Regions from separate parts of the Providencia sp. LY12 genome, predicted to be linked through region 2. Evidence: predicted binding sites of a transcription regulator. Region 2 holds the regulator's gene; each other region holds the start of a gene.
What was found. The regulator CRP, encoded in region 2, controls carbon source genes, mostly activating them, when cyclic AMP is high. The targets are predictions, from matches to a motif close to ATGTGANNNNNNTCACAT.
Positions count from the first base shown of each region.

Region 1 (10,344 bases), 370 kb from region 2:
TCTTTACCTGAAGATAACTCGCTTGCATAACCATATGCACCGATAATTTCTGCATTTGGATCCAGACCCGCAGGGAATTTTCCGCTTGATTCTTCCCCTGCTTTTCCTAAACCTAATTTTGTTAAGTTCGGCAGGTGTAATGGACCTTTACGACCTTTGTCTGCTTCCCCGCGAGCACAAGCTTCTGCGATATGACCCAGAGTGTTCGAACCTTCGTCGCCGAATTTGTGGGCATCACCTGCAGCGCCGATCCCGAAGGAATCCAGTACCATGATAAATGTGCGTTTCATATTTATTCTCCTGCGATACAGCTTATCTGTTCATCGCGTCATCTAACCCGCACCCTTCTGTGAAAGATGCGGATATCGGTTTATTCACTAATTTGACGATAGACCATTGGTGTCGCTTCTGGGGCTTTATCCCCAATAATCATAGCAGCGCGAACTTCTTTCGCCGCCTCTTCCCAGGATTTTTCGCTATTGGCATGAATGATCGCAAGTGGAGTTTGGGTATCAACTTTGCTACCTAATGCTGCGATATCACTTAAACCAACGCTGTAATCGATAGAATCTGAAGCTTTACGACGACCACCACCTAACGTTACCACAGACATACCCAGTGCTCGTGTGTCCATTTGTGTGATAATGCCCGCTTGAGGCGCGTAAACGGCTTTACTGAGGACAGCTGTTGGCAGATATTTGCTGTAATTCTCAACAAAATCTTTTGGCCCTTTTTGTGCTGCGACCATACGCCCAAACACTTCAGCCGCTTTACCGTTATCCAGCACCGCTTGTAATTTCTGACGCGCATCGTCACGATCCGATGCCAATTTACCTGAAACAAGCATCTCCACACACAGCGCCATGGTGACTTCGAACAAACGTGGGTTACGGTATTCGCCCGTCAAGAATTGCACGGCTTCGCGGACTTCAACGGCATTACCGGCGCTAGATGCCAGTACCTCGTTCATGTCAGTTAATAATGCGGTGGTATTGCAGCCTGCTCCATTGGCGACTTGCACGATAGATTCAGCCAGTTGCTCTGATTTTTCGTAGGTTGGCATAAATGCACCAGAACCCACTTTAACGTCCATCACTAACGCATCTAACCCTTCGGCTAATTTTTTACCTAAGATAGACGCAGTGATAAGTGGAATAGAATCCACAGTCGCCGTGATATCGCGAGTCGCATAGAAACGCTTGTCAGCTGGGGCTAGAGAGTTAGTTTGACCAATAATCGCTACGCCCACATTTTTGATAATGTCGCGGAAACGTTCATCATCAGGGAAGATATCAAATCCAGGGATAGCTTCGAGCTTATCAAGGGTTCCACCGGTGTGACCTAAGCCGCGACCGGAAATCATCGGAACATAACCACCACATGCAGCGACCATTGGGCCTAACATTAATGAAGTCACGTCACCCACGCCACCGGTGGAGTGTTTATCCACGAGTGGGCCATTAAGATTCAGTGATTTCCAATTTAATACGGTACCTGAGTCACGCATCGCTAGCGTTAGCGCAACACGTTCTGGGGTTGTCATATCATTGAAATAGATGGTCATTGCTAGGGCTGCAATCTGACCTTCAGAAACCGTGTTATCACGCACACCATTAATGAAGAAGCGGATCTCTTCCTCGCTTAATGGTTTGCCATCACGTTTTTTACGAATAATTTCTTGAGCGAGAAACACAATAGGCTCCTTAATTCACATCGAATTCTTCGGCTAAATAGTCACGGCTGTTACCCAAGTGAGATTGGGCAACAGTCTGATGTCACTAATAATTACGATTATTAATAGCTACTAGAGGATTTTTTAACGTCAAATCCCAGCGTATTTAATAAATTCGCTAATAAGCTAGATGCGCCGAAACGGAAATGGCGAGCATCAGCCCAGTTATCGCCTAAGATTTTGCTTGCTAAGGCTAAATATTGTGCTGCTTCTTCAGCGGTACGAACGCCGCCAGCAGGTTTGAAACCAACACTTTTCGCAACGCCCATATCATGAATGACTTGCATCATGATTTCTGCGCTTTCTAAAGTGGCATTTACAGGCACTTTACCTGTAGATGTCTTAATAAAATCAGCACCTGCATTAATTGAAATTTCAGACGCTTTACGGATTAAAGCGGCATCTTTTAGTTCGCCAGTTTCAATGATCACTTTAAGTAATACATTTGCAGCCGCACAAGCATCTTTACATGCTTTCACTAAATCGAAACCGATTTTTTCATTACCAGCCATCAGTGCACGGTATGGGAATACAACGTCAACTTCATCCGCACCATAAGCAATGGCAGCTTTAGTTTCTGCTAAAGCAATCTCAATATCATCATTACCATGTGGGAAGTTGGTGACGGTTGCAATGCGGATATCTGGCGTTCCTTGCTCACGTAAAGTTTTACGTGCGATAGGAATAAAACGAGGATAAATACAGATAGCAGCGGTGTGACCTGCTGGGCTTTTTGCCTGGTGACATAAGGCGATCACTTTTGCGTCAGTGTCGTCGTCATTTAACGTGGTTAAATCCATCAGGGTCAGTGCGCGTTGCGCTGCTGCTTTTAAATCAGTCATATAACTCTCCAACGATGTTAATTCTTTCAGAACGATACGTTCTTTGTTGGCGAGCGGGCTTGTTCCATAAAGATGCTAGTTAGGTTTTCCAAACTCAGCAGCTGAGATCCATCTCACCGCACGATGCCCTAGAGCCAGTTGACTCTATGAACTATCAGTTCCGTGGCAACTTACTGTTACCTATTTGACCACGTAACTGGGGTATTTTATGCGCTACAAATCACATTTATCGACTGAACGTTACATTATTAAATATATATTCGTGAACGATATCACAATTCCACGGGTAATTGCTCACTCTTTGTCAGCCATTATACAGGCTGCAGCCTTCTCGTCTTAAATTGATTACGTTAAGAATAGTTGAAAAAGTAAGAGTTACGATAAAAACCAGAAAAAGAATATCGCAGAAGAAAATGACAGCGGAAAGACCAATCGCCTTTCCGCTACACAAACAGGGGGATTACATTGCGGTCATTGCAGCTAATGTTAAGAAGAAGCCAGCAATCGTTGCACTCATTAAGTTAGAGAGTGTACCCGCCATAACAGCTTTCATACCTAAACGAGCCACATCACTACGGCGATTTGGTGCCATTCCACCTAAGCCGCCCAGCAAAATTGCCACAGAAGATAAGTTCGCAAAACCACACAGCGCGAAGGAAATAATCGCTTTAGTGTGATCAGACAGAACTTGTTTGCCCGCCGCAATCACATCCGCATCTGCTTTCATATATTCGCCGAAGTTCATGAAAGCAACGAATTCGTTTACAACCACTTTTTGCCCGATGAAAGAACCGGCAATTGTCGCTTCGCTCCACGGCACACCAATCAGGTATGCGATTGGGGCAAATACCCAACCTAGTAATAATTCGAGGGATAATTGCGGATAGTCAAACCAGCCACCCACGCCACTTAAAATACCGTTAATTAATGCAATTAATGCGATGAACGCCAGTAACATTGCCCCCACGTTCAGAGCCAGTTGCATACCGGATGCTGCACCAGATGCGGCTGCATCGATGATGTTCGCTGGGCGATCTTCTTCTGCCACTAAATCTTTAGCATCCACATCATCTTTAGCAACTTCAGTTTCAGGAACCATTAACTTAGCAAACAGTAATCCACCCGGTGCCGCCATGAAGGATGCCGCAATCAGATATTCCATTGGAACACCCATTTGCGCATAACCCGCTAATACTGAACCCGCTACAGACGCTAAACCACCACACATGATGGCAAACAGCTCAGAGTTAGTCATGGTAGAAATATAGGGACGAACAACCAGAGGCGCTTCAGTTTGACCGACGAAAATATTCGCGGTTGCAGACAGTGATTCGGTTCTTGACGTTCCCAGTACCTTTTGCAGACCACCACCTAGAATTTTGATGACCAGTTGCATGATGCCGAGATAATACAGGACTGCAATCAGAGATGAGAAGAAGACGATGATCGGCAATACACGGAAAGCAAAAATAAAGCCGCCGCCGCCAAATAATTCAAACATTTTGTCGGAAACTAGACCACCAAAGATGAAACTCATCCCATCTTGACCGTAACCGATAACTTTAGAAACACCGTCGGACATGCCTTGTAAAACGCTACGTCCCGCAGGGGAGTAAAGAACGAATGCGCCGATAGCGACTTGGATTAAAAAAGCACCGCCGACTGTACGAAGTCTAATTGCGCGACGATTGCTGGAGAAGAGAACGGCTATCGCAATAAGCACCGCCATCCCAACAATACTCAAAATGAGTTGCATGGAAGTATCCCTGTTCACTTAATTCTAGGTTAATGTATAAAGAAACTCGCAAGATTCCACGAATCTTAGTTCGATGATTATAACCAGTCATCATTAATAACCCCCAACATTCATCACAAATCCAAAGTGCAATAAGTAACATAAATTCAAATATTGTGACGAAAATCACAATAGAAGATCAGTTTAGTCTGGAAAGGCACTAAAGCGATAGTCGAAGAGGTAAAAAGCTGAATGGATTTACTCGGATAAATACATAAAATACTTAAGGAATAATTATTAATTGACTAATTATAGTCTAAATTAGATTAAATAACGTCCGGCTATTGTTGTAAAGTTGTTGTGCTATTTCATCCGGAGATTCGTGGCGCAGCTCACACAAAGATTGAAATACCCACTGAATACGCTCAGGCCGATTAGGTTCACCTTGAAAACCGGATACAGGCATATCCGGTGCATCGGTTTCAAACACAAGACAACTTAGCGGGAGTTGAGCCATCACTTGGCGGGTTTTATTCGCTCGTTCATAAGTGATTGTCCCTCCAACACCAATGTAATACCCCAGTTTCACAAAACTTTCGGCTTGAGAAAGGCTGCCAGCAAAACCATGCACGACACCACGTGCGGGGACTTCATAGCGACGTAACATCGCCACCAACTGGTCATGGGTTTTTCGTGAATGCAGAATAACGGGTAAGTCAAACTGCTTAGCTAGCTTCAACTGGCGTTGAAGCAATATTTGCTGCCTTTCAAATTGAGGATCTTCCATATAGAGATCAAGCCCAATCTCTCCTACCGCCACGCACTTCTGGCTTTTACACATCAGAAAATCCGTCAGTTTTTCAAAATGGGATTCTTGAAACTGGCTTAAATATAGAGGGTGAAATCCCATTGCTGCGTGGAGTTGAGAATACTCATGCGCTAAATTCCAGATGCGCTGAAAGTTATCCTGACTAACTGCAGGAATAATAATATCCGTAATTCCACCTTGCTTCGCGGTTTCTAGGCTTTCTGTAATTGCCTCACTGAACGGCGGAAAATCAAAATGACAGTGGGTGTCAATAAATCGAATATTATCACTCATGAGCAGGATTGCCTTGCAGGGCGCTAGCACTTGCTGCCTCGGCCGTCTTTCCTGCCAATAAAGACTCTCGCTGATCCTCCATATGCATCAATTCTAATGAATTGGTGTTCTTAGAAAATCGACTGAAATCAGCATCATTACTCGCAAACTGTTGAGCTAATGCGGCAATAAAGTAACGCCCACAGCGTCGTCCGACATGGTAATCTTGGTTTAAGGCGCTAATTTTGCTGCCTAAAGCACTGCTTTTCAGTGGTGTCGGTGGGTATATTTCAAAAATCTGCACGCCATCGGGTGGATTTTCGATGAATTCCTGGGTTTTTCGGTAACTCTTCAAGTGAACTTTTAACATGGCCGCCATGCGTTGCAGCGCCGAATTGTCACCTTCAAGCCAGCGTGTCATGCGTTTTACCCACTCAGGTGTAAAGTACATTTGAGAAGGTACAGTACGGATCACAACTATCGTATCAGCCCCACGCCGATAAGCTTCTTCGACAGGGATCGCTGCGCTTATCCCTCCATCGTGGTATCGCACGCCGCTAAACTCTACGCCAGTTCGATAAAATCCTGGGATGGCGCTGGAAGCACGAATGATATCCAACCAAGAATCCGCATCAGGCTGTAAAAATGCAGCAGAAAAATCATCGCTACGACTGGCTCCCATATAGAATTCACGACCAGAATCTAACAATTCAAGCCCTGCATCCATATTAAGTGGAAACTCTTTCGCCGTCGTTTCAATTAACCAATCAAGGTCAATTAAGTTCCCGCCACGAATAAATCGCAGTGGGTTAAAGAAATTAAGATTTGTGGTATAGCGAGTAATAACTCGGCGGGCATATCCGGCTTGACCACAAATATAAGCGGATAAATTTTGGGCACCCGCAGACGTCCCTATCATCAAATCAAAAGGGTTAAAGTTTTCTATCAGAAATTCATCCAATACACCGGCCGTAAAAATACCACGCTGACCGCCACCTTCGCAGATAAGGGCAGTTTTTCTTCCGTTAATTTCATCAGAAAACGCGAGTGGCTCAATCGTGCCTAAAGTGACTGGAACATGCTTTCCCATAGTAACCCTTTCTCTATATTGACGTGTATTTAATCAATCCCATTATAAATATGATTAAATTAAATGATTCTCATTAAACCGCTTTTCTCAGGGAGAGCAAATAGTAAAATGAGCTTTCGGCTGAAAGCCCATTTAAAAGAAATTACTTGTTCGTCAGAACTAAACCATTCTGTACTGATTTTACCCCTTTCGCGGTCGATGCAATCTGTACAACTTGATTTATCTGCTCGCTAGATTTGAGAAAACCAGAGAGGTAAACCACACCCTGAACAGTTTTCACCGACACACTATTACTTGGGAGCCCACTGGTACCTAAGAGTTTGCTTTTAATATCCGCAGTAATGGACGAATCATCAATATAGGTATCGGTGCTTTTCACACCACTAGAGATGGCATTACCTGTATCTTTTCCTGCCATTTCAACAGTTTTAGCTGCGCTGTCCCAAGTTTCTGAAGCTTGTTTTTTCAAGGCGCTATCAGATGATGAGCTACAAGCAAAAAGTGCCCAGCTCAATCCAATGACACCTAAAGAACGTAAAACGGCGATCTTTTTCATTGGAACCTTCCTCTTGGTATGATTAATAAACTAACAATGTCATAGCCTAAGTAAAAAACAGGTAAAAATAAAGCCAAATAACTTATCTTCTAGAGTATGACTCAAGGTAATTTTCAGTTTTGAGAGAAATGCTCTTAATTGGATGATTTAAATAAGAAATTAAGAAATAATTGTCTAATACCTATCAATGAGAAAAACAGAAAAAGGGTGCCTGTACCACCTAACCCGCAATCAGAGAGAAATGTGGGGGATCGCTCCCCCACCAGACTACTCAACGCATAACAGAGTAGCTTGAACCATTGTGTTTCCACTCACAACGTTAACCGAACAAAGTCGGTCCCGCAGCAGCAGTGAAAGGCACAATACCGTGGCGCACACGGTCATTAGCCCGATAAGAGCAAACTTGGTCATTCCTCTTGACTCCTGTACAAAAAGGAGACAGAATCCAATTGTCTAGGTTGGAGACTGCCTCGAGTTACTGTTAATGAAACTCGGGGCTTTCGTCTTTTTGGCCTCACAACTTATTATTCACTTAAACCAATAGTTTGCTTGAACCAAAATGATCCAAGCACCCACCGCCATCATAGCAGCATGCTCATCGCGAAAAAATACTGATTCGATTAGTTATAGCATTGAAAATATTAATAATTAATAGAATAAATAACAAAAATGGCCAACTCGGTTGACCATTTAAATATAAACACATTAATTAGAGATAATGATTAGTGTTCGCGTGTTTTGCGGAATCTCACTTCAGGATAACGTTCGCTGGTTAAATTCAAATTAACCATTGTCGGTGCAATATACGATAAGTTATCACCACCATCTAAGGCTAAGTTTTGCTCATTTTTGCGCTTAAATTCTTCGAATTTCTTCACGTCATCGCATTCAACCCAGCGAGCAGTAGAAACGTTAACCGCTTCATAAATCGCTTCAACGTTATATTCGCTCTTCAAGCGAGAAACCACCACGTCGAACTGGAGCACCCCTACCGCGCCCACAATCAAGTCATTATTGATTAATGGACGGAAAACCTGCACAGCCCCCTCTTCGGATAACTGCACCAAACCTTTCAGTAGCTGCTTCTGCTTCAGCGGATCACGCAGACGAATACGACGGAATAATTCAGGTGCAAAGTTCGGGATCCCTGTAAATTTCAGCTCTTCACCTTGCGTGAAAGTATCCCCAATTTGGATAGTACCGTGGTTATGTAAACCAATAATATCCCCTGCATAAGCATTCTCAACTTGAGAACGGTCACCCGCCATAAAGGTCAGTGCATCAGAAATCACCACGTCTTTCTTAATGCGAACTTGGCGCAGTTTCATCCCTTTTTCATAGGTACCCGAGACGATACGCATAAACGCAACACGGTCACGGTGTTTTGGATCCATATTCGCCTGAATTTTGAATACAAACCCAGTGAATTTTTCTTCTGTGGCTTCAACTTCACGCACATCAGTTTTACGTGCCTGAGGTGCAGGTGCCCACTCAACGAGACCATCAAGCATATGATCCACACCGAAGTTACCTAAGGCGGTACCAAAAAATACAGGGGTCAGTTCGCCCGCTAAGAATGCATCGTGGTCAAATTCATGGGAAGCCCCTTGAACTAGCTCCAGCTCTTCACGAAGCTGAGAAGCTAACTCATCACCAACAGCCGCGTCTAATTCAGGGTTATTTAACCCTTTAACGATGCGAACTTCTTGAATTGTGTGACCTTGACCTGTTTGGTACAAAATGGTTTCGTCACGTAGTAAGTGGTAAACACCTTTGAATAATTTACCGCAGCCAATCGGCCATGTGATTGGGCAACAAGCAATTTTCAGCTCATTTTCCACTTCATCTAACAGCTCCATTGGGTCGCGAATATCACGGTCCAATTTGTTCATAAAGGTCAGAATTGGCGTATCGCGCAGACGAGTAACTTCCATCAGCTTACGAGTACGATCCTCAACCCCTTTACCGGAGTCGATGACCATTAAGCAGCAGTCAACGGCGGTTAATGTACGATAAGTATCTTCCGAGAAGTCTTCGTGTCCTGGGGTATCTAACAAGTTCACTAAACAATCATTATAAGGAAATTGCATCACAGAGGTGGTGATTGAGATACCACGCTGCTTTTCCATTTCCATCCAGTCTGATTTGGCATGCTGGTTAGAACCGCGACCTTTTACCGTTCCCGCACGTTGAATTGCGTGTCCGAAAAGTAATACTTTTTCAGTGATCGTGGTTTTACCTGCATCGGGGTGAGAGATGATAGCAAAGGTCCTTCGCTTATTGATTTCATTGAGAAAATCTTGGTTTGCCATGTATAAATTCTTTTAGTTTGTACACGGATTTGTACACACTTTTGGAAGTACTCTCTTTTCAGTTCTTCGCTTGTCAAATCCGTCGTGTTAATCGTAATTGGCCGCTATTTTCGCTGATCTTGACTTTATAAACAATCAATGGTTATCTAATCGGCTATCATTTACTCTCAGCGTGCGCCAATGCTCAGTTGTAGCTGTTTGCAATCGTTGCTTCTTCAGCTCATGAACAACTGTGGCTAAACCACAAATTCCTTCGCTACCAGAAATCGATGATAGCTTGTCGTACTACACCGATGATGGTGCAGTTGCCGTTGATCGGTATTGCAGGGTATTGCGGGTTCAAAGGTTTTAGGTACTTCTGTTCACCATCAATAACTAACTGCTTAAAGGTTGCTTCTTTCGAATCATCCAAACGCGCAACAACCAATGAACCTGAAGAATAAGGTAACTCAGGATCAACAACGATCACTGCCCCCTCAGGTATGGATTTTTTTCCGTTTGGATTTTCCATACTGTCGCCTTTTACGCGAAGTGCGAAACAACCCTCATGTGCTTTCCCAGTGACTTCACGCCACTCCTCAGCATCTTCATGGGCAAATCCCTCCGCTATTTCAGTCCAATCACCGGCCTGAACCCAGTTAATGAGAGGAATTCTTCCCTTAATGTCAGGCCCGACTTCTACATTACCGACCCCCAAGCCAATCTCGCCATCACCTGTGGCGAGCCAATGAGCATTCACGCGAAGCGCCTCCGCGATCTGCATGGTGTAACGAGACCTAGCCGATTTACCAGAGCAAATCTGGCTGATCGACTGCTGTTTGATACCAATGCGACGAGCCAACTCAGACTGAGTCACCCCAGTAAGCTGCAAGGCATGGTTTAGTCGTTCGGATAAAGTTTTCATAAGCCCGTATTCTACAAATAAAACTGTAGCCTTTCAACAATTTTAACTGTTGACTAATCTACAGTTTAAACTGTAACATTCAATCTTGTAAC
Region 1 is NZ_CM172594.1:751,126-761,469, reverse strand. Features, by position in the region: gene deoB (phosphopentomutase) at 1-290, opposite strand, end outside; gene deoA (thymidine phosphorylase) at 371-1,693, opposite strand; gene deoC (deoxyribose-phosphate aldolase) at 1,795-2,574, opposite strand; gene ACY3ZI_RS03375 (NupC/NupG family nucleoside CNT transporter) at 3,035-4,330, opposite strand; gene ACY3ZI_RS03370 (TatD family hydrolase) at 4,626-5,411, opposite strand; gene ACY3ZI_RS03365 (patatin-like phospholipase family protein) at 5,404-6,480, opposite strand; gene ACY3ZI_RS03360 (BON domain-containing protein) at 6,623-7,036, opposite strand; gene ACY3ZI_RS03355 (Hok/Gef family protein) at 7,304-7,420, opposite strand; gene prfC (peptide chain release factor 3) at 7,759-9,348, opposite strand; gene ACY3ZI_RS03345 (LexA family protein) at 9,605-10,252, opposite strand.
Region 1: a site for CRP is predicted at 2,783-2,800, ahead of deoC (deoxyribose-phosphate aldolase). Genes of this name have one in related genera too.

Region 2 (10,344 bases):
TTCCAACATATAGTCTGACATTTGAGCGAGGGGTGAATCTTTGGAGCGCGTGATAGCGATAACACAAGCACCATTTTGATGCCCAATATTCGCGGCAGTGAGCATATCTTTACGCTTTCCAGAGAAGGAAATAACAATTTGCACATCTTTCGGCGTCAAGGTTAAGGCGGCAGCAATTTGAACGTGATGATCCGGCTCCACGAGAGTGGTAATACCGATTTTCTGAAGTTTATAGCTTAAATCTTTCGCAGTGAGCCCAGAGCCACCAATCCCAACAATCTGCACACGTTGCGCACTGTCTATACGTTCAATAATTTTTTCAAACTGTTTAAAATCAAGGCGTTTCGTTGTTTCTGTGATGGAATAATTTTTCTCTAATGCCAGCTTCTGCGCGACCACCATCAAGCTATCCGTTTGAGTAATACGGTTATGCAACGCACTGTGAGGCTCCCCCAACTCTTGCTGTTGGCGGCCAATGATTTCACTCAACGCCAATTTCAGCGCGGGATACCCCTTTACACCTAATTTTTGACTAAACTTCACAATAGCGGATTGACTGATCCCCAACTGCTCCGCTAACTGCGAAGACGACAGTTTCAGCACATTTTCCGGACTTTCTAAGATAAATTGTGCAATTTTGCGTTGATTTTCCGCTAATCGCGGCAAGAGGTACGTGATGGTATCGAGTAGTGTCATAGTAGCCCTCAAAAAGGTAAAACCTCATCAACAGAATAAATTTACAAATAAATTATTCCTTCAATAAAAACTCAATGCTTGTCATTTAATCATTTAAATTCAAATAAATATTATTTTATCGAGCAATAAGCGACCAAATTTATTCGCTTATATTGGCAAGAGAGAATAGATAGCACCGTGATAACCATCACATCAAAGGAATAAATAATTCCATAGCATACCCCCATGATACGTTTAAGGAGTTATTACTATGTCGATTGATTTAAGCAAGATGGTCACGGAAAGCCGTAACGAAGCCAGTACCCACATTGACCAATTATCTACCATTGAAATGCTTCAAGTAATCAACAATGAAGATAAAAAAGTCCCTTTGGCTGTCGAAAAAACCTTACCGCAAATTGCAGAATTGGTCGATAAAGTTGCGGCAGCTTTCCAGCAAGGTGGTCGTCTGATTTATTCCGGTGCAGGTACTTCGGGACGTTTAGGGATCCTCGATGCCAGTGAGTGTCCACCGACCTATGGAACCCCTCATGAACAAGTTATTGGGCTGATTGCTGGTGGTCACCAAGCCATCTTCCGTGCAGTTGAAAATGCGGAAGATAAACCCGAGTTAGGAGAGCAAGACTTAAAGAATATCGATTTTAATCAAAAAGATATTCTAGTTGGCATCGCCGCTAGTGGTCGCACGCCTTATGTTCTGGGTGCCATGAAATATGCACGCTCCTTAGGTGCAACCGTTGCCTCGATTAGCTGTAACCCTGATAGCCCTGTCTCCCAAGCCGCTGACATTGCCATCACCCCGATTGTGGGTGCTGAAGTTATCACCGGCTCTTCGCGCATGAAAGCGGGAACCGCACAAAAACTGATTTTAAATATGATCACCACAGGGGCGATGATCCGCATCGGTAAAGTCTTTGGCAATTTAATGGTAGATGTGGAGGCGACTAACGCCAAGCTCATTGAGCGTCAGACTAAAATTGTGATGGAAGCAACCGAATGTGACCGCCAAAGCGCAGAATCTGCATTACAACAATGTGATAGACACTGTAAGACCGCGATTTTGATGATTTTATCTGGCTTAAATGCCGATGAAGCTCGTCAATTACTCGCTAAAAATCATGGCTTTATTCGCACTGCCCTCAACATCGCAAAATCCGTCTAATCAGCGGATCTCTATGAGAGAAACAGTATGGCTAAAATAACAAATGAAATGATACAGCAGATCCTGCAACACGTGGGGGGCGGTCGTAATATCAAGCAGTGCGGTAACTGCATGACGCGTTTACGGCTCACCTTACATGATGATCAGTTTATCGATAAAACCGAAATCAAAAAAATCCCCGGCGTACTGGGCGTGATTGAAAGTGACGACCAGCTGCAAATTGTTTTGGGTCCAGGAAAAGCCCAAACAGCCGCGGATTTAATGAAGCAAATGTTAGAAAATGGCGAAGCGGATGAAGCTCATGACGCTAACGCGACCCAAGATCTGAAAGAGATTGCTTCTGCCAATAAACAGCAGATGAAAAAGAAACAAACCAGCGCCGTTCACCGCTTTCTATCTAAATTTGCGACTATTTTTACGCCATTAATTCCGGGCTTTATTGGCGCAGGTCTATTAATGGGCTTGGCGTCATTGCTCACATTATTATCAGCGAACCAAAACTTATTCCCTGCGGATTCAACCCAACTTGCCCATCTCAAAAGCTTAATTGCGTATATGAGTGTATTCGGTAAAGGGTTATTCACCTTTATGGGATTGTTGATTGGTTATAATGCCCAAAAAGCGTTTGGGGGAAGCGGTGTTAACGGTGCCATTATCGCTGCGCTGTTTATTTTAGGTTACGACCCGGCGGCCACTAAAGGCTTCTATTCCGGCATGACAGACTTCTTTGGTTGGTATATCGACCCGAGAGGCAACATTATCGGGATCCTAATTGCCTGTATTTTTGGTGCTTGGGTTGAAAAACAAGTACGCAAAATTATTCCAGCCAGCTTGGATATTATTCTAACCTCAACGATTACGCTGTTAATCGTCGGTGCTGCGACCTTTGTTTTCATTATGCCTATCGGTGTGTGGTTATTCGAAGGAATGTCTTGGCTATTCATGCATTTAAACGGAAACCCTATCGGCACAGCCGTCTTAGCGGGTCTGTTCTTAATTGCGGTAATGTTCGGTGTCCACCAAGGCTTTATTCCGGTGTATGTCGCGTTAGTTGAAGCTCAAGGATTTAACTCGTTATTCCCAATCTTAGCGATGGCGGGTGCGGGTCAAGTAGGCGCCGCATTAGCGCTGTATGTGAAAGCCAAAAAAGGCTCTGTTACCCGTAGTCAAATTGGTGGTGCCCTATTCCCCGGCTTCTTAGGCATTGGTGAACCATTAATTTACGGGGTGACGTTACCGCGCGTGAAACCGTTTGTAACCGCTTGTTTAGGGGGCGCTGCTGGTGGTTTCTTTATCGGAGCGGTCGCGTGGATGGGTTTACCTGTTGGGTTAAATACTGTATTCGGTCCTTCAGGGCTAATCGCTATTCCATTGATGACGTCAGATCAAGGCGTGCTTCCTGCAATGGCAGTGTATGCTGGCGGTGTCTTAGTCTCTTATCTATGCGGGTTCATTTTCACTTATCTATTTGGTAGTAAAAATGTCGATTTGGACTAGAAAATAGTGTGGATTGAAAAGCAAAAAGGCACCTAAGGTGCCTTTTTTCTCGTAGAAAAACTTACTCCAACCAAATTAACGGTACACACGCGGCGGTCAGTATCCCCATCACTAGGTTAAAAATAAACCATGCGCGGCGGCTACGTAAGAAAACTCCGATCAAGGAACCAAAGCCCATCCAAATCAAGCCCGCGATAAAATTCACAATCACAAACGCGATGCTCATCACAATGATGGACTGAGTAAATAACTCGCCTGGAAGACTAAAACTCCCTACTGCGCCTAGCCCCATCATCCATGCTTTCGGGTTTAAGAACTGCAACAGTCCGCCTTGAAACCAAGTAACGCTTTTAGAGGCTTTACTGTCTGTTTTGAGTGGCTCGTAACTGGCAGTGGCTGTTTTCCACGCTAGCCATAATAAATAAACGCTACCAATGATTTTCAGCACAATATGAATTGCAGGATATAATAGTAATAGCGCGGCAACACCGAAGGCAGACAAATATAAAATTGACTGCATGCCCAACATTATTCCTAATAATAATCCGATACTACGACGAAAACCGTAGTTAGCTGCACAAGAGGTCAACAACATGTTGTTAGGGCCGGGTGTGACTGCTGCAATGAATAAAAACGTAAAAAGCGAAAAAATTAGCCCCAGAGTCATTTATACTATGTTCCTCAACCTAAATTTGTTTCTAGATTTGTTTACTTGCATCACAGAAAAATAACAGTATGTTATGTCACTCACAAGCGTTCCACTAAATAAAAAATAAGGCCATGTCAGAAAATTTCCGCCCTATGAGTTGGGCAAAGAACCCACACCTCCAAACCTTATTGCCAAGGATCTTTCGCCGTACCCCGAAAATTATCCCAACATGGCAGCGATTAGAATTGCCTGACGGTGATTTTATCGATCTTGCTTGGAGTGAAAACCCAGAACAAGCGAGCGAAAAGCCTCGTTTAGTGATTTTTCATGGGTTGGAAGGAAATTTTAAAAGCCCCTATGCCCACGGGATGTTAGAAAGCGCCCAAAAACAAGGCTGGCTCGGCGTGATCATGCATTTTAGAGGATGCAGTGGTGAACCTAATCGCCAAAAACGTATTTACCATTCCGGTGAAACCAGTGATGCACGCTATTTTTTACATTGGCTAAAACAGACATGGGGTGATGCCCCCACCGCCGCGGTAGGCTATTCCCTTGGCGGTAATATGCTCGCCTGTTATTTAGCTGAAAACGGTGAGAATGCTGAATTAGATGCCGGCGTCGTTGTCTCGGCACCATTAATGCTCGAAGCCTGCTCCATGAAAATGGAGAAAGGAATTTCTCAGCTCTATCAACGTTACCTATTAAATGGATTGAAACGTAACGCCACCCGCAAACTGGTGCGCTACCCCGGTTCACTTCCTCTTAATTTGTTGCAGCTTAAACAGTTAAAACGCATTCGTGAATTCGATGATGTGATCACCGCGCGTATTCATGGTTTTGATGACGCTGCTGATTATTACCAAAAATGCAGTGCGCTACCTAAGTTATCTCAAATTACTAAGCCAACCCTGATTATTCACGCGAAAGACGACCCGTTTATGGCGCCCGAAGTCGTGCCTGATTTAAGCCATTTACCCGAAAATATTGAATACCAAATGACGGAGCATGGCGGACACGTAGGCTTTGTCGGTGGTAGTTTTAGAAAACCACAAATGTGGTTAGAAACTCGCATCCCTCTGTGGCTAACTGCGTATTTGAATGAGCAAAAATCATGATTATTCCGTGGAAAGATCTCGCACCTGAAACCCTCGAAAATCTTATCGAGAGTTATGTTTTGCGCGAAGGAACCGATTATGGCGTTCACGAAAAAAGCTTGCAAGACAAAGTCAATGATGTGAAACGGCAGTTAGTTTCCGGCGAAATTGTGCTAGTCTGGTCTGAGTTACATGAGTCGGTAAATTTCATGCCTAATAACCAGTTTCGCCCGTAGCGCTGTTTCTCAAAAATAGTGGTCATGGCGTAAAACAGGGAGTCCACTATGTCGAAGAAGCATCCGATTATTGCAGTAACGGGTTCGAGTGGCGCAGGAACGACCTCAACGAGCCAAGCTTTTCGTAAAATTTTCCATCAATTAAATATCCGCCCTGCCACCCTTGAGGGGGATAGTTTTCATCGTTATACCCGCCCTGAAATGGATATGGCTATTCGTAAAGCCCGCGAGCAAGGACGTCATATCAGTTATTTCGGTCCAGAAGCCAATGATTTTTCTCTACTTGAACAAACCCTTATTGATTATGCCCAAACGGGTGGCGGTCAGTCTCGGAAATATTTACATACTTACGATGAAGCGGTGCCTTATGGCCTGCAACCCGGCACGTTTACCCCGTGGGAATCGCTACCAGCCAATACCGATGTGCTGTTTTATGAAGGATTACATGGTGGCGTGGTCACCCCAGAGCATGATGTTGCTCAGCATGTTGATTTACTTGTCGGTGTAGTGCCGATTGTTAACCTTGAATGGATTCAAAAACTTATCCGCGATACCACCGAGCGAGGGCATTCTCGTGAAGCCGTAATGGATTCAGTTGTCCGTTCGATGGGGGATTATATTAACTATATTACGCCACAGTTTTCTCGTACTCATATTAACTTCCAACGAGTTCCTACCGTTGACACCTCTAACCCTTTTTCTGCTAAAGCAATACCTTCACAGGACGAAAGTTTTATCGTTATTCGCTTTAGAGGATTAGAGCAGATCGATTTTCCTTATTTATTATCCATGTTAAATGGCTCGTTTATTTCAGCGATGAATACCATTGTAGTACCCGGTGGGAAATTAGGACTCGCAATGGAGCTTATTATGATGCCATTAGTGGAAAAGCTAATGAAACAGCGAAATGGGTAGTTTGACACTCTCATTAAAGAGATAAATAACAAGATGCTTATCTTAATTATCGATAAGCATCTTAATATCAAGAAAATTATTACGGCGTTTTAATTTCGAAACTATGAGTCACGTTAACCGTTTTTTCTAACATGATAGCAACTGAACAATATTTTTCAGCAGAAAGTTGAACCGCACGCTCTACCACTTTGTCCGTTAATTCACGTCCCGTCACAATAAAGTGCAGGTTGATATCCGTAAAATAACGAGGGGCTTCTTCACGGCGTTGTGAAGTTAATTTCACTTCACAATCAACAATATCCTGACGACCTTTTTGCAGAATAGAAACCACATCAATCGCGCTGCATCCGCCTGCTGCCATTAAAACCATTTCCATCGGACTCGGTGCTTTGTCGCCCGCATTACCATCCATCATGATTTGATGACCTGATGCTGACTCACCTAGAAAAGAGAGCCCTTCAACCCACTTTACGCGTGCTTCCATTTTTATTCCTCTCGAAAATAGTGATATTTATCGTCACATTGTTCCATATATCTAGACAATGTTATATCAGCATTATTAGGCTGAAGCGATACAGGGAAGACTTTCGGCATTGGATATGATACAAACAATGGTCAGTTGATAGGATTAAGATCAAAACTCAACGATTTAATTGATTATATTATACAATTGATATTAATTTACGTTAGCCTAGAGCAGCATTAATAATAGGCATCAATGTGACTTAATATGCTAAGCTAGACACTTTAAAGTCAGCCTTTCCCTACTTTTCGAAAGGTTGCAATAACATACAGAGGATAACGCTAATGGTTCTCGGCAAGCCACAAACAGACCCTACTCTTGAATGGTTTTTGTCACACTGCCATATTCATAAGTATCCATCCAAGAGCACTCTGATCCATCAGGGTGAAAAAGCAGAAACCCTTTACTACATTGTTAAAGGTTCAGTGGCTGTTTTAATCAAAGATGAAGAAGGCAAGGAAATGATTCTCTCTTACCTCAATCAGGGAGATTTCATTGGCGAACTTGGGTTATTTGAAGAAGGGCAAGAACGTACTGCGTGGGTTCGCGCGAAAGTTGCTTGCGAAGTCGCGGAAATTTCTTACAAGAAATTCCGTCAGCTGATTCAAGTCAATCCGGATATCCTGATGCGCCTTTCTGCGCAAATGGCAAGTCGTTTGCAAACCACATCCGAAAAAGTGGGTAACCTTGCATTCTTAGATGTTACTGGTCGTATTGCTCAAACATTGTTGAATTTAGCTAAACAGCCTGATGCGATGACTCACCCAGACGGTATGCAAATCAAAATCACTCGTCAGGAAATTGGTCAAATCGTAGGTTGTTCTCGCGAGACTGTCGGTCGTATTTTAAAGATGCTGGAAGATCAAAACTTAATCTCCGCACACGGCAAAACGATTGTTGTTTACGGCACTCGCTAATTTACCTGTCAGCCTCACCTTTCTTGGTGAGGCTTCGATATTGAAATAGCTTTATACTTCACGTACAAAGCTATTTTTTTACTTATAGTTCAGTTTATATCGTCTCAGTAACGAGTGTCGTTTCTTTATATTATTTCTATTTATTGTCACTATAAAATAATAACTAACACAGTTAATAGTGATTAAATAATGAATAGGAGTAATAAACATGACGATATCCAGTAATTCTTTATCCCCTAGTCGCACAACCGTATTAGATCCAAACCAAGATGTAAAAAAGAATACTCACAGGTCACGTTTAATTGACTCAATTAGCAGTATTATAAGTACTATCGCCTCTTACTTTAAAAATAACTCATCGGTAGAGAGTGAACAATCGAAATTTTATATTTCATTAAATGATCATGGAAAAGATGATTTATTAGATGTTAACTACCGACTACGAATGAATATATCTAACCTTCTAGAAGAAATATCTTTATATGATAGAGAAATATTTTCAGAAGGAAACAAGAAAAATCTATTCCCTATCCTTCAGACTCATGCGCATTTAAAATCAAGAATCGAAGACAGCCTTAAAATAGACGATATCCACAAGCAAAATGTAGTATTTGAAGATATTATGAAGAGTCAATGCCAAGTTATAATTGACTCAATAAAAAAATTAAATGATATAAAATCAACTGAAGCAAAAATTTTCGGAAAAAACCCCATCAATGCCAAATATTTTATTGAAAATATCACAAATGGAATTAATAAATCACAACAGAGACTGGATAAAACCAGTTTAACAGACGAACTTAACAGTAAAATTAAAAGCATTCCTGACAATCATCAGAACGATAGGTTTGAGTTCGACGAAAAGCTTGAGTGGAATTATGAATTAAATGAATTACCATTCGTAGTACAGAGAAATTTAACAAGCACACTGAATAATTTCCCTATGACTACACCTTTTTTAATTGAAGGTAATTTAGATATTCAATCAATAATCAATCATATTGAATTCACTGAAACACTGAGTCAATGGGATAACGATTTCCATCCTAATAATGGTGATTTAAAGATTAATAGCAATGAAAGCGAAAATAAGAAAATCATTACTGAACTAAAAAATAGACTTAAATTACAGCAAGAGCTCACTGAAAGATTACAAAATGATAAAGATGATCTACAGGACAAAATTAATGAAAATAAAGAGGAATTAAAGTTATTAAAGAAAATAATCATTGCTGACACTAAAATAATCAAATTCGCACCGGCACAAGAAAAAAATGGCTCAAAAAGTAATGTATCCATCGATAATTTAACTGAAGTGAAAGAAAATAGCTCAGAGACAATGCCTTCCGAAAAATCCGAGTCATCGAAAATAGACTCAAAGGTCAAACTGAAGAATAAACATAGAAAAAAAAATCTGCGAACTCATTTTAACTACAGCGAGAATGTTGAACGACTTCATAGAGGTGTTCCGACGACCAATACTCATCGCATACCGCACTCGTTTAATCGACCTGAAATCAAAGAAACAAGAACATCAGAACTAAGAAAAGCAATTATACAAGCTGAAAAATAGTCGATTGTGCGTTGTTTACCGCTAAGTTGCAGAAGAGACCATTCTGCAACTTAGCACACAACTTATTTCAATAATTTATTTATTGCCGTTTCTAACTTCGCCATCCCGCTATTAATTTCATCTTCAGAAATAATCAGCGATGGTGTAAAGCGTAATACATTCGTGCCTGCATTCAGCATCATCAGCCCTTCTACCGCGCAAGCTTGCAGAATATCTTTTGAGCGATTCAGTAACTTGCCATTTAGTTCTGCGCCAATTAATAAGCCCATTCCACGAATTTCAGCAAAAATGCCATATTGATCATTAAGCTTATTTAAATGCGCGACAAATAACTCACGACGCTTAGCAACACCATCAAGGACTTCATCGGTATTGATAATATCAAAAGCAGCATTACCCACCGCACACGCCAGCGGATTACCGCCATAAGTGGTTCCGTGTGAACCCACTTCCATCGTATTCGCAATGTCCGCGGTTGTGATCATCGCACTAATAGGGAAACCGCCTCCGAGGGCTTTTGCGGTAGTTAAAATATCGGGAACGACATCATAGTGCATATAAGAGAATAATTTCCCCGTACGCCCCATTCCACTTTGCACTTCATCAAAAATAAGCAGTGCATTATTTTCATCACAAAGCTTACGTACTCCTTGCAAAAATTCTGATGTCGCAGGGGTGACGCCACCTTCCCCTTGAACCGGCTCCAATACCACCGCACAAGTATTTTCATCAATCACAGCTTTAACGGCTTCAAGGTCATTAAAAGGCACATGAATAATATCCGCAGGCTTTGGACCAAAACCATCTGCATATTTCGCTTGTCCACCGACTGAGACAGTAAATAATGTTCTGCCGTGAAACGCTTGCTTGAATGCAATGATCTTCGTTTTATATGGGCTATATTTGGTGATGGCATAACGACGCGCTAACTTGAATGCGGCTTCATTCGCTTCAGAACCAGAGTTCACAAAAAATGCACGATCTGCAAACGTTGCTTTGGTTAATTTTTGAGCCAGTTTTAACGCCTGTTCATTGGTAAAAACATTGCTCACATGCCACAGTTTTTCGCTTTGTTCACGAAC
Region 2 is NZ_CM172594.1:381,266-391,609, reverse strand. Features, by position in the region: gene ACY3ZI_RS01745 (MurR/RpiR family transcriptional regulator) at 1-696, opposite strand, end outside; gene murQ (N-acetylmuramic acid 6-phosphate etherase) at 947-1,858, shown strand; gene murP (PTS N-acetylmuramic acid transporter subunit IIBC) at 1,886-3,355, shown strand; gene ACY3ZI_RS01730 (LysE family translocator) at 3,417-4,022, opposite strand; gene ACY3ZI_RS01725 (hydrolase) at 4,136-5,119, shown strand; gene ACY3ZI_RS01720 (YheU family protein) at 5,116-5,334, shown strand; gene ACY3ZI_RS01715 (phosphoribulokinase) at 5,383-6,249, shown strand; gene ACY3ZI_RS01710 (OsmC family protein) at 6,329-6,733, opposite strand; gene crp (cAMP-activated global transcriptional regulator CRP) at 7,057-7,689, shown strand; gene ACY3ZI_RS01700 (hypothetical protein) at 7,898-9,262, shown strand; gene ACY3ZI_RS01695 (aspartate aminotransferase family protein) at 9,325-10,344, opposite strand, start outside.

Region 3 (10,344 bases), 240 kb from region 2:
ACGGGCTAATTTACCATCGAAACTCGCCACTTTGTCTTGTAACAATGACAGTTGGTCAGCAATTGCAGGAGGGAATAAATCTCGGCGAGTCGACAGCATTTGACCAAATTTGATCCAAACCGGCCCTAATTCTTGCAATGCTAAGCGCAGTCGTTCACCAAGATCTTTATCTTTGTGTTTGTTTTTGATCCAGAAAAAACCTAACCGCCCAACTCTTAAAGGCAATGTCAGCTTAATTTTAGGGATCAGCTCATCTAGTCCATAAGAGAGAAATACCCGAATAATGAAGTAAAGGCGTTTTATTTCACCGGGAGTCATTCTTCTCCTCCAACTGATTGAGTCGTTGTTCTAACTGACTCATTGAATTTGAAACCTGCTCAACTTCATCGCTAAAGTGCACTAATTCCAGCTGGCTTGGTGCCATTTTCCACTCTTCCAGAATAATGTCTTTAACGTATGTTTTTTGACGACTGACTAATCGAGACGCGAGGCAAGCCCCTTTACCCAACACTTTACTGATGCCTTCTGCCGCAATATCACCAATATAAGGCGATAAATAATGAGCTGGGTTCCAGATAGCTAAATCCAGTAATGAAGACCAATGTTGAACAATTTGCATATCGCCTTCAATCACAATATCGCCATTATTGATAAGTTGTGAAAGCTGCTGCTTATCTTTCAACTTAACCAATGTAAACAGTGACGTTTTGATAGTGCAATCCGCAGGTTCCTGCCATTCACTTAATACATCAACATGATTTTCAGCAAAAATAAGTGTCAGAGTTTTATTCAGCTCTTTAAGCTCAATCCCCATCACTTTACCTGCTAAACGCATTCTTGCAGGTTGCAGGACTTTTTCCTTGAACAACATATGGTTCAAGGAGGTTTCCATTAATGCCGTCATCAAGGAATACAAAACAGTATTAGGATTTTCAATATGCGCTGATGGTGCTTCCATCTTAGAATTTAAACCCTTTATGTAATGCAACAATACCACCGGTCATATTGTCATAAGAGACTTGCTCGAAACCTGCGTTTTCCATCATTCCTTTCAAGGTTTCTTGATTTGGGTGCATACGGATAGATTCAGCGAGGTAACGATAGCTTTCAGGATCATTCACAATCACTTGACCGATACGCGGTAAAATATGGAATGAGTAAGCATCGTAAGCTTTGTTCAGTGGTTCAAGAATTGGTTTAGAAAATTCAAGCACTAACAGGCGTCCACCCGGCTTCAATACGCGGAACATGGAGCGTAATGCTTTATCTTTATCGGTGACGTTACGTAAACCAAAAGAGATGGTAATACAGTCAAAATAGTTATCAGGGAATGGCAACTCTTCTGCGTTAGCTTGTACGTAATTAACATTACCAACAATGCCTAAATCGCGCAGTTTCTCGCGTCCCATTTTTAACATTGAATCGTTAATATCTGCGAGAACCACTTCACCTTTTTCACCCACAAGGCGAGAGAATTTTGCAGTGAGGTCACCGGTTCCACCAGCAAGGTCAAGTACACGTTGATTACGACGCACACCACTCGCTTCGATTGTGAAACGTTTCCAGATACGATGAATACCAAAAGACATTAAGTCATTCATCAGGTCATATTTAGAGGCTACAGAGTGAAAAACATTTGCTACTAGGCCAGCTTTTTCTTCTTTCTCTACAGTACGGAAACCAAAATCGATGGTTTCTTTTGTTGGTTCGGTCATTTCTATTATGCCTGTTAATCGTTCAAACTTTTTTGTGAAGTGTACCAGCCTTTGAGTGAAAACCCTATTATAACTCTAAGATTCCGCACAATTAGACTTGTCAGCCCGCTCAGCTAGCTGAGGGTCTATAGATTGCTTAACTTCCACACCTAACTCTTTAAAACTTTCCGCTTGAGCAAGCAAATTACCTCGGCCTTCAGCAAGGCGCTTCATTGCTGAAGAATAAGTGTGATTTGCTTTCTCTAAACTCGAGCCCAATACCTGCATATCATCAATAAATAAACGCAGCTTATCGTACATTTTAGCGGCTCTATCTGCGATTTCTTGAGCATTTTGCTCTTGCCGTTCATAGCGCCATAAATTATTAATGGTACGCACTGCCACCAGCAAGGTGGATGGGCAAACCAACATGATATTCAGTTTTAATCCTTCATCAAGTAGTTCAGGTGCTTCTTTTAATGCTAATAAATACGCAGGCTCAATCGGAATAAACATGAGCACATAATCTAAAGAGCGAACTCCCGGTAATTGATGGTAGTCCTTGCGACTGAGCATTTTCATATGGTTACGAATGGAAGCCACATGCTCTTTTATGCCTTGCTGCTGCTGTTCTGGGTCATCACTATTAAAATAGTGTTCATAAGCCACCAGCGACATTTTCGCATCGACCACCACATCCTTGCCTTCAGGAAGATGGATAATCACATCGGGTTGGTATCGGCTATTGAAGCCGGTGTTGATACTCACCTGAGTTTCAAATTCACTGCCTTTTCGCAGCCCTGAAACTTCTAAAATCCGCGTTAAAATCGTTTCCCCCCAGTTCCCTTGGATTTTGTTATCTCCTTTTAGGGCTCGAGTTAAGTTGACCGCTTCTTTGGTCATTTGATTATTTAACTGCTGTAATTGGCGGATTTCATAAGTGAGTGTATGGCGCTCTTTGGCTTCTTCGCCATAGCTTTGCTGCACTTGTTGGCGAAACCCTTCAAGTTGCTCACGAAACGGTGACAGCATAGCCATTAAATTTTTCTGATGTTGTTCGGATGCTCGACGTTCGTTCTGCTCAAAAATACGGTTCGCTAAATTTTCGAACTGAGCCGTAAGGCGTTGCTCGCTGTTTTGTAAAATCCGTTGTTTTTCTTCATTGGCAAGTTGCGTCTGTTCAAAGCGGGTCATCACTTCCCGCAGCTCTGCTTCTTGTTCGCGGTTAATATCCCGCTGTGTACGTAGCTCCTGATCGAGCCTGTCACATTCCTCTTTCCACTGGGCTAAATGCACATTTTTTTCATCGCTCACCGCCAATTGGCGGTATACCTCTTGTAGCTCTCGCTCTTTTCCCGCTATTTTTTGGACAATAGAAAACCAGACCGCTAAACCGCCGACCAAAATGCCACTTAAGGCGCCAATAATTGCATATAAAAGAGAGGTATCCACGAATCAATCCTTACTTTTTAAAATCTAGAGTAAGGTAATTGGATACTGTATAAGTGTCCAGAGGTAAATCTCCCAACGGCTACTTTTTGCGAGTGGCTTCGCAGCTTATCCCATCCAGCTCGCAAACCAACGTAAACCAAGCGCACCGGGGGCTAAAATACCAAACGCCCAAATCATCGCAGAGGCTAAGTTAGCGACTTGGAAATGTCGTTGCCGCATTTCACAAATCCCTGCAACAAGCGGTACCACCGCGCGTAATGGTCCAAAGAATCGACCGAAGAATATTCCCCAAACACCCCACTTTTCAAAGAAGCGATGCCCTTTGTCGATCATTTCAGGATTGCGGGAAATTGGCCACATTTCACGAACTTTTTCTTTATAGTGAAAACCAAACCAATAAGAGACCCAATCCCCAAAAAATGCACCTAATGCAGCGGCTAACCAAATCGGAAAAAAGGCAATTTCACTTTCACCAATCAATGCGCCCAGACCAAGTAAAATAACGGTCGCAGGGAGTAATAACGATAAAAACGCGAGGGATTCACCAAACGCAAGAATGAAAACAATAGGGATCGCCCACACTTCATGAGCGCGAGTAAATTCTGTAATGACCGTGACAATTTCATTAATACTCAAGGGCGAATTCCTACAGTTTAAGATTGATTTGTTAACTATAAGTCGACTAAGTAACTATTATTCAGCTAAGTAAACATATTATAGTTCTTGGAAGTAAATAAAGTTGCAACAAAACTGACGCGTTGCAACTTCAATTCCGCAGAGGTTTATTCGAGGAAATAACTTTGAAGTACACCGCGCTGAGCGTTATCTAAACCAAAGTCTTTTTCTAGCCAGTTATCCACGCTTCCATAGTTATTTTCTATGCTTTTCAATGCAGTTTGTAAAAACTCTTCACGAACAGAAAATACATACTCGAATTTTTTCACCACATTTTCACTCATGGTCTTGGAAAATTCTTCGAGTAAATGGTTACGAAATGGCGCTAACGTCTCGTTCGTTAAAAGGTAATCATCCATCACAGTATTCACATCTGCGCCCAGCGCAAACAGCACGAGAGCCGAGCCAACCCCTGTCCGGTCTTTACCCACAGCACAGTGTTGCACAAGCCCACCTTTTTCTGGCTGCTTCAACATGTTCACTAATTGGTGATAAGCGGCATTGTTCAACGGAAGCAACTCATAGAGGCGGAACATAAAGGCTTGAGGATCAAACTGTTCCAGCACTTCAGGAGTGAGTTTATCAAGGTTTGCACTCACTTCTTTTGCCAGCGGGTTTGCAGGGGCATGCACATAATGAGCGCCACTCCACACCACATCTGGTTTATCTAAAATTTCAGCTTCATCGCGATAATCGATGATTTGGAAAAGGTTTTGTGACTGTAAAACTTTTTCATCATCTTGGGTTAAGCGGTCGAGCGCCCCAGAACGAAATAAAACACCGGGCTTTATTTTTCCACCATTGGAAAGCTTTTTTCCCCCTAAATCACGAAAGTTAATTCCACCGGTTAAAGGCAACACAGAGGGGTGAAGGTAAGGTTTTGTTGACATACGTTTTCCCTTTTTAGCTCTGTCATTGCTCAAACTAAAAATAAACGAAATCATCAATTACTTGTAATTTGAGTAACTTAAGAGGCTTCTATTAATTGTTTTAAATGACAATAACAGATTCATAGATGAAGTGAATAAGAAAAACGCGAGAAAATAAATTTTGCGCTGATCAATTAGAGATACAAGAATATTTAAGATACGTGGGTATAACGATGATAACTGAACCCGTTTACCGAAAATCCACAACCGAGTGAAGTCAGTAAACGGGTCAGCTAATTAGGATTACAGCAGGCGGCGAGCAGCTTCGACAACGATGCTCAGAACATTGCCTTCTGTTTTTTTCAATAGAGCTTCATTTGGAATTTCTTGCTGAGTACGGTTTACGATAACCCCAGCCACCATACCCGCACGCAGGCCTTGGCTTGCACACATAGTTAACAGTGTTGCTGATTCCATTTCATAGTTCATCACGCCCATGTCTTGCCACTCTTTCATTGAGCCTCTGAAGTGGCGCATTACGCGACCTGTATAGGTATCGTAACGTTCTTGACCAGGGTAGAAGGTATCGGAAGATGCGGTAATACCGACGTGTACGGTTGCACCCGCTTCTGTCGCCGCAGCATACAGCGCATTAGTACAAGTGAAGTCAGCGACTGCTGGGAATTCCAGTGGTGCAAAGTGCTGGCTTGCGCCATCTAAACGAACAGCACCTGTGGTGACAAGTACATCACCCACATTGATGTTTTCTTGGATTGCACCTGTTGTACCAATACGTAAGAAAGTACGGATACCTAACTGAGCCAGTTCTTCAACTGCGATAGAGGTTGATGGACCACCAATACCGGTTGAGCAGACAATCACAGCTTTGCCATCAAGCTCGCCACGCCATGAGGTGAATTCGCGTAATGAAGCCAGATGTACAGGGTTGTCCATCAGACGTGCAATTTTTTCAACACGGTTAGGATCCCCAGGAACAATAGCAACGGTTGCACCCTGTAAGTCACTCTTTTTTAAACCTAAGTGGAAAACGTCAGACATATCAAACTCCTTTACACAATGGCATCATTGAATTAGTACATTATTGTCAATATAGCGCTTAGCTTTGATTAATTTAGTGACCAATATCTACTTTAATGGAAACAGATTCACTTGAATTTCATTAAAACGAGATCATGATCACAAATAAGTCTTATTGAGATGAATGTGAATAATGAGATACACCCAGTATAGATGAATGTTTGTGATTATCGAAAGAAAGCGCCCGAATGGGCGCTTTTATTAGGCAGAAGAAAAAAATACTATAATATCAATGTGCTAGATTTACAGCACGACATCAAGGATCAAGACCCCAACCAACCCGATAGCCCAAGCTATTGTTGTTGGAATAGACCAAACAATCATTTGTTGTTTAACGTCTTTGATCCCCATCATTCTGTTCACCACCCAGTAAAGGCTGTCGTTAAAGTAACCGAAGAACAGAGATCCCATCGTTGCCGCTTGGGCCGCAACTAATAAGTTGATATCAGGAATTTGGCTAATGATTGGCGCAGAAATCGAAGCTGCGGTGATCATTGCTACCGTTCCAGACCCCTGAATTAAACGCACTAATGTCGCGATAATAAACGGGATTAATACAGGTGTAATCGGTAAATTCGCCACATGCTCCGCAAGAATGGTTCCCGTCCCGCTATCACGCAATACTGCCCCTAATGCTCCACCAGCACCGGTCACAAGCAAGATGATACCCGCCGCTTGCAAACCTTCTTCCATACGGTCGATAACTTCTTCTTTCGACGCTTTTGGCATTAACGTATAGACCGAAATCAGGACGCTAATGGACAAGGCAATGATCGGTGCACCCAAGAATTGGAATGATTGGAAATACCAGTTATCATCCATGCCTTGGAATGCGGCTGTTTTCAGTAATAACCCGTTGATAGCATTAATGAAGATCAACAGAATTGGCGTGATGATTGGTAACAATGATAAGAATAAGCTTGGTAATGGTTTGTTGGCTTTTTCTTCCATGTAACGCGCATGCACTTCTTTTAAATCTTCGCTGCCCGTCTCATCTGGCATGAATTCAGGGTATTTAGTTCCCAACCATTTGGCGTAGAACACAATCCCGATGACACACGGCACTGCCAGCGTCATACCCGCTAAAATCATGGCACCAACATCAACCCCGAAGATCCCGGCAACACCGAGAGGACCTGGAGTTGGTGGCACAGTATGGTGGGTAACCACTAAACCACCCGCCAATGCGACACCAAGGGTTAAAATGCTGCGTTTTCCATTCTTCGCTAATGCTTTTGCCAGCGGATATAAGATAACGAATGCAGAGTCTACAAAGATAGGAATACTGACAATATAACCGGTAATTGCCAGCGCCCACTCTTCGCGTTTTTTACCTAACCATTTGATAAAACTATAAGCTATCTGCTCAGCAGCACCGGACACTTCCAGCACCCTTCCCATCATTACCCCGAGACCGATAACAATACCAATGCTACCGAGGGTCGAACCAAAGCCCTTTGTAATAACGGTGACGGTTTCCGCTGCAGTTAATCCCCCTGATAACCCTGCGATTGCAGCCGCAATCAACATCGCTAACAAGGCGTGAACCCGCGTTCGCAATACTAAAAAGATAAGGACAAATATGGCCACCGCGAGGCCAATAATAGGAATATAGGACATTATTTAATCTCCTATTTTGCACAGCCGTAGTGCTTAATGAAGGAACGGATCGCATCGCTAAATGACCCATCAGCTTTAAAACCTAAATCCAGTGCACGGCGAATATCGAATTTACCCGGCCAGCTTGCCACAATGCGGTTGACGGCTTCATCAGGCTCAAAACGAATTAAATCAACCGCTTGTTGACCAGCGACATCACGCAGGGCATCAATCATCTCTTGCACTGTCACGGTGATCCCCGGCAGGTTCACAGTACGTGAAAGACCAAATTTCTCTGCTGGAATTGAAACCGCATGGATGAAGTTGTTGATCACCGTTTCTGGGCTAGATAACCATAACGCCAACTCTGGAGACACTGGGCAAACACTCTCAATCCCATTTAGAGGCTCGCGGATAATGCCACTAGCAAAAGAAGATGCTGCTTTATTCGGAACTCCCGGGCGAATACTAATGGTAGGTAAGCGCATCACGCGTCCATCCACATAACCTTTACGGGAATAGTCGTTCACCATCAATTCACACATGGCTTTTTGAGCACCATAAGAAGACTGAGGGTTAACAACACACAGGTCTGTGATCACATCCGGTAATTCACCGCCAAATACCGCAAGGGAGCTGGTGAATAAAAACTTGATGGCAGGTTTTTTCGCGCGAGCAACTTCAAGCAATTGGCGAGTCGCATCGAAGTTCACTTTCATGCCTAAGTTAAAATCACTTTCAGCATGGCTACTGACAATCGCCGCAAGATGGAATACCACGTCAGTTTGCGCGTCAATCAGCTTATCTGCGGCTTCTGGCTGGGTTAAGTCTAATGCAACGCAACTCACGCGAGGATCTTCAATAGGCGATGTAGGGCATTGAATATCCGCTAAAACGAGTTGGTTAAATTTTAATCCTTGGTTGTTTTTAAGCAAAGCAGCGGCTAGCTGCTGGCCCAGAAAACCTGCGCCACCAGTAATAATAACTTTCATTGTCATTCTCCTTGCTATAACCCTGCCGGGCTATGCATCAGTAGGTAAGATGTTTTTTATGTATTTATTAAATGAAGTTTTATGTTTTTTTCGAGTATCTGTTGCACCACATCAGACGGTAAATGTTGGTCACAAATGATGTCGTGCAATTGATCTAATGGGCAGACACGGAACATACCGTATTTACCGAATTTACTGCTATCTGAAACCAGTACACACCGACGAGCGACATCCAATAAAGTTTGTTTTATTTGGACTTTTTCCTCATGTGGCGTGGAAACCCCATGTTGCAGATCCCATGAGCTAGTGCTAATAAACGCAATATCCACGTTTAATGTTTGCAACATAGCGGCCGCCGTATTGCCAACACAGGAATGGTTGCGTTTATCAACCTGCCCACCAGTGTGATACAAGTTCAGTTGTGATTTATTCATCAAATACTGCATGATGGAAAAATCATTGGTCACAATAGTGAGATTAAAACGCTCACCCAATACGCGGGCAATTTCGAAAGTAGTGGTGCCTGCATCGAGGTAAACCACCTGACCATCTTCAACCAGCGAACTGGCAAATTGACCGATTTCACGCTTCGTTTGATGATGAAGTCTTGCCTTTTCGCTCCACGGTAGCTCTTGGCGTAACGCATCATTTAATCGAACACCGCCGCTAATTCCGACAACCTTCCCTTCCTCTTCCAACATGCGAATATCACGTCGAACCGTCATATGAGAGACATTCATTAAGCCAACTAAGTCATTGATAGACACAGTTTGATGCTCATAGACATAGCGATAAATAAAATCACGACGTTCGGAAGGGATCATTCGGTTCTCCTAGGAATTAGCTTGTTTTAGCCAGCCTAAACCGTCTTCGGTGCGTCCTGCTGGGTGATATTCACATCCCAGCCAGCCTTCATATCCCATTTCATCAAGTTGATTAAAAATCCATGGGTAATTGACTTCACCGCTATCAGGTTCATGGCGAAAAGGTACTGATGCTATCTGAATATGACTAAATTTACCCCAAAGACGCTCAATTGTTTTCAATAAGTCACCTTCCATAATCTGGCAGTGATACAAATCCAATTGAATGAACACGTTTTCGCGATTGATTTCAGGTAACAGCGCTTCAGCCTGCTTTTGGGTCGTTAAGAAATACCCCGGCATATCGCGGGTATTAATCGGCTCGATAAGCACACGAATTCCGTGCTCAGCCATCACATCCGCAGCATGCTGTATATTCTTAATAAAACACGCTTTTTGCTCTTCATGTGTAAACTTGTCATCCACTTTGCCCGCCATGGCATGCACTTGTTTACAGCCTAGTGCTAAAGCGTACTTAAGTGCGGTTTGTACACCTTGAGCGAACTCGGCTTCACGACCAGGAATAGATGCCATTCCACGCTCGCCAGCACCCCAATTCCCCGCAGGCATATTAAATAATGCTTGGGTAAGTTGATATTTTTTCAATTCACCCGCAATAACATCCGCATCTTCTTCATAAGGGAAAAGATACTCAACGCCCTTAAAACCAGCCTGAGCGGCACGTTCAAAGCGTTGAATAAACGGAACTTCGTTAAACATCATACTGAGATTTGCTGCAAATTTAGCCATGTCTATCGCCTCATTTCTGTGGATAACGGCTTTCGAGCTCATGAACCTGCTCTTGCGTTAACGTGGTGAAGCCGTGTGGGCGCAATGTAATGTATAGGCGCGCGGTATCTTCTAATTCTTCCGCATTGAAAAACGCCTGCCTTAAGGTTTTTCCGCCAACAACAGGGCCGTGGTTAGAGAGTAAAATCGCATTATGATAAGGTGCTAATTTTGCGATTTCTTCACCAATACGGTCATCACCCGGTGGTAAATATTCAATCAAAGGTAATTTGCCCACACGCATTACGTAATAAGGTGTGATCGGTGGTAAACAGTTTGCGGTATCTAAATTCGGCAAACAGGATAGAGCCGT
Region 3 is NZ_CM172594.1:622,637-632,980, reverse strand. Features, by position in the region: gene ubiB (ubiquinone biosynthesis regulatory protein kinase UbiB) at 1-318, opposite strand, end outside; gene ACY3ZI_RS02775 (ubiquinone biosynthesis accessory factor UbiJ) at 305-958, opposite strand; gene ubiE (bifunctional demethylmenaquinone methyltransferase/2-methoxy-6-polyprenyl-1,4-benzoquinol methylase UbiE) at 960-1,715, opposite strand; gene rmuC (DNA recombination protein RmuC) at 1,791-3,146, opposite strand; gene ACY3ZI_RS02760 (DedA family protein) at 3,252-3,782, opposite strand; gene ACY3ZI_RS02755 (tyrosine-protein phosphatase) at 3,929-4,711, opposite strand; gene udp (uridine phosphorylase) at 4,994-5,749, opposite strand; gene ACY3ZI_RS02745 (GntP family permease) at 6,032-7,408, opposite strand; gene denD (D-erythronate dehydrogenase) at 7,420-8,379, opposite strand; gene ACY3ZI_RS02735 (DeoR/GlpR family DNA-binding transcription regulator) at 8,436-9,203, opposite strand; gene otnI (2-oxo-tetronate isomerase) at 9,213-9,992, opposite strand; gene otnC (3-oxo-tetronate 4-phosphate decarboxylase) at 10,003-10,344, opposite strand, start outside.
Region 3: a site for CRP is predicted at 5,876-5,893, ahead of udp (uridine phosphorylase). Genes of this name have one in related genera too.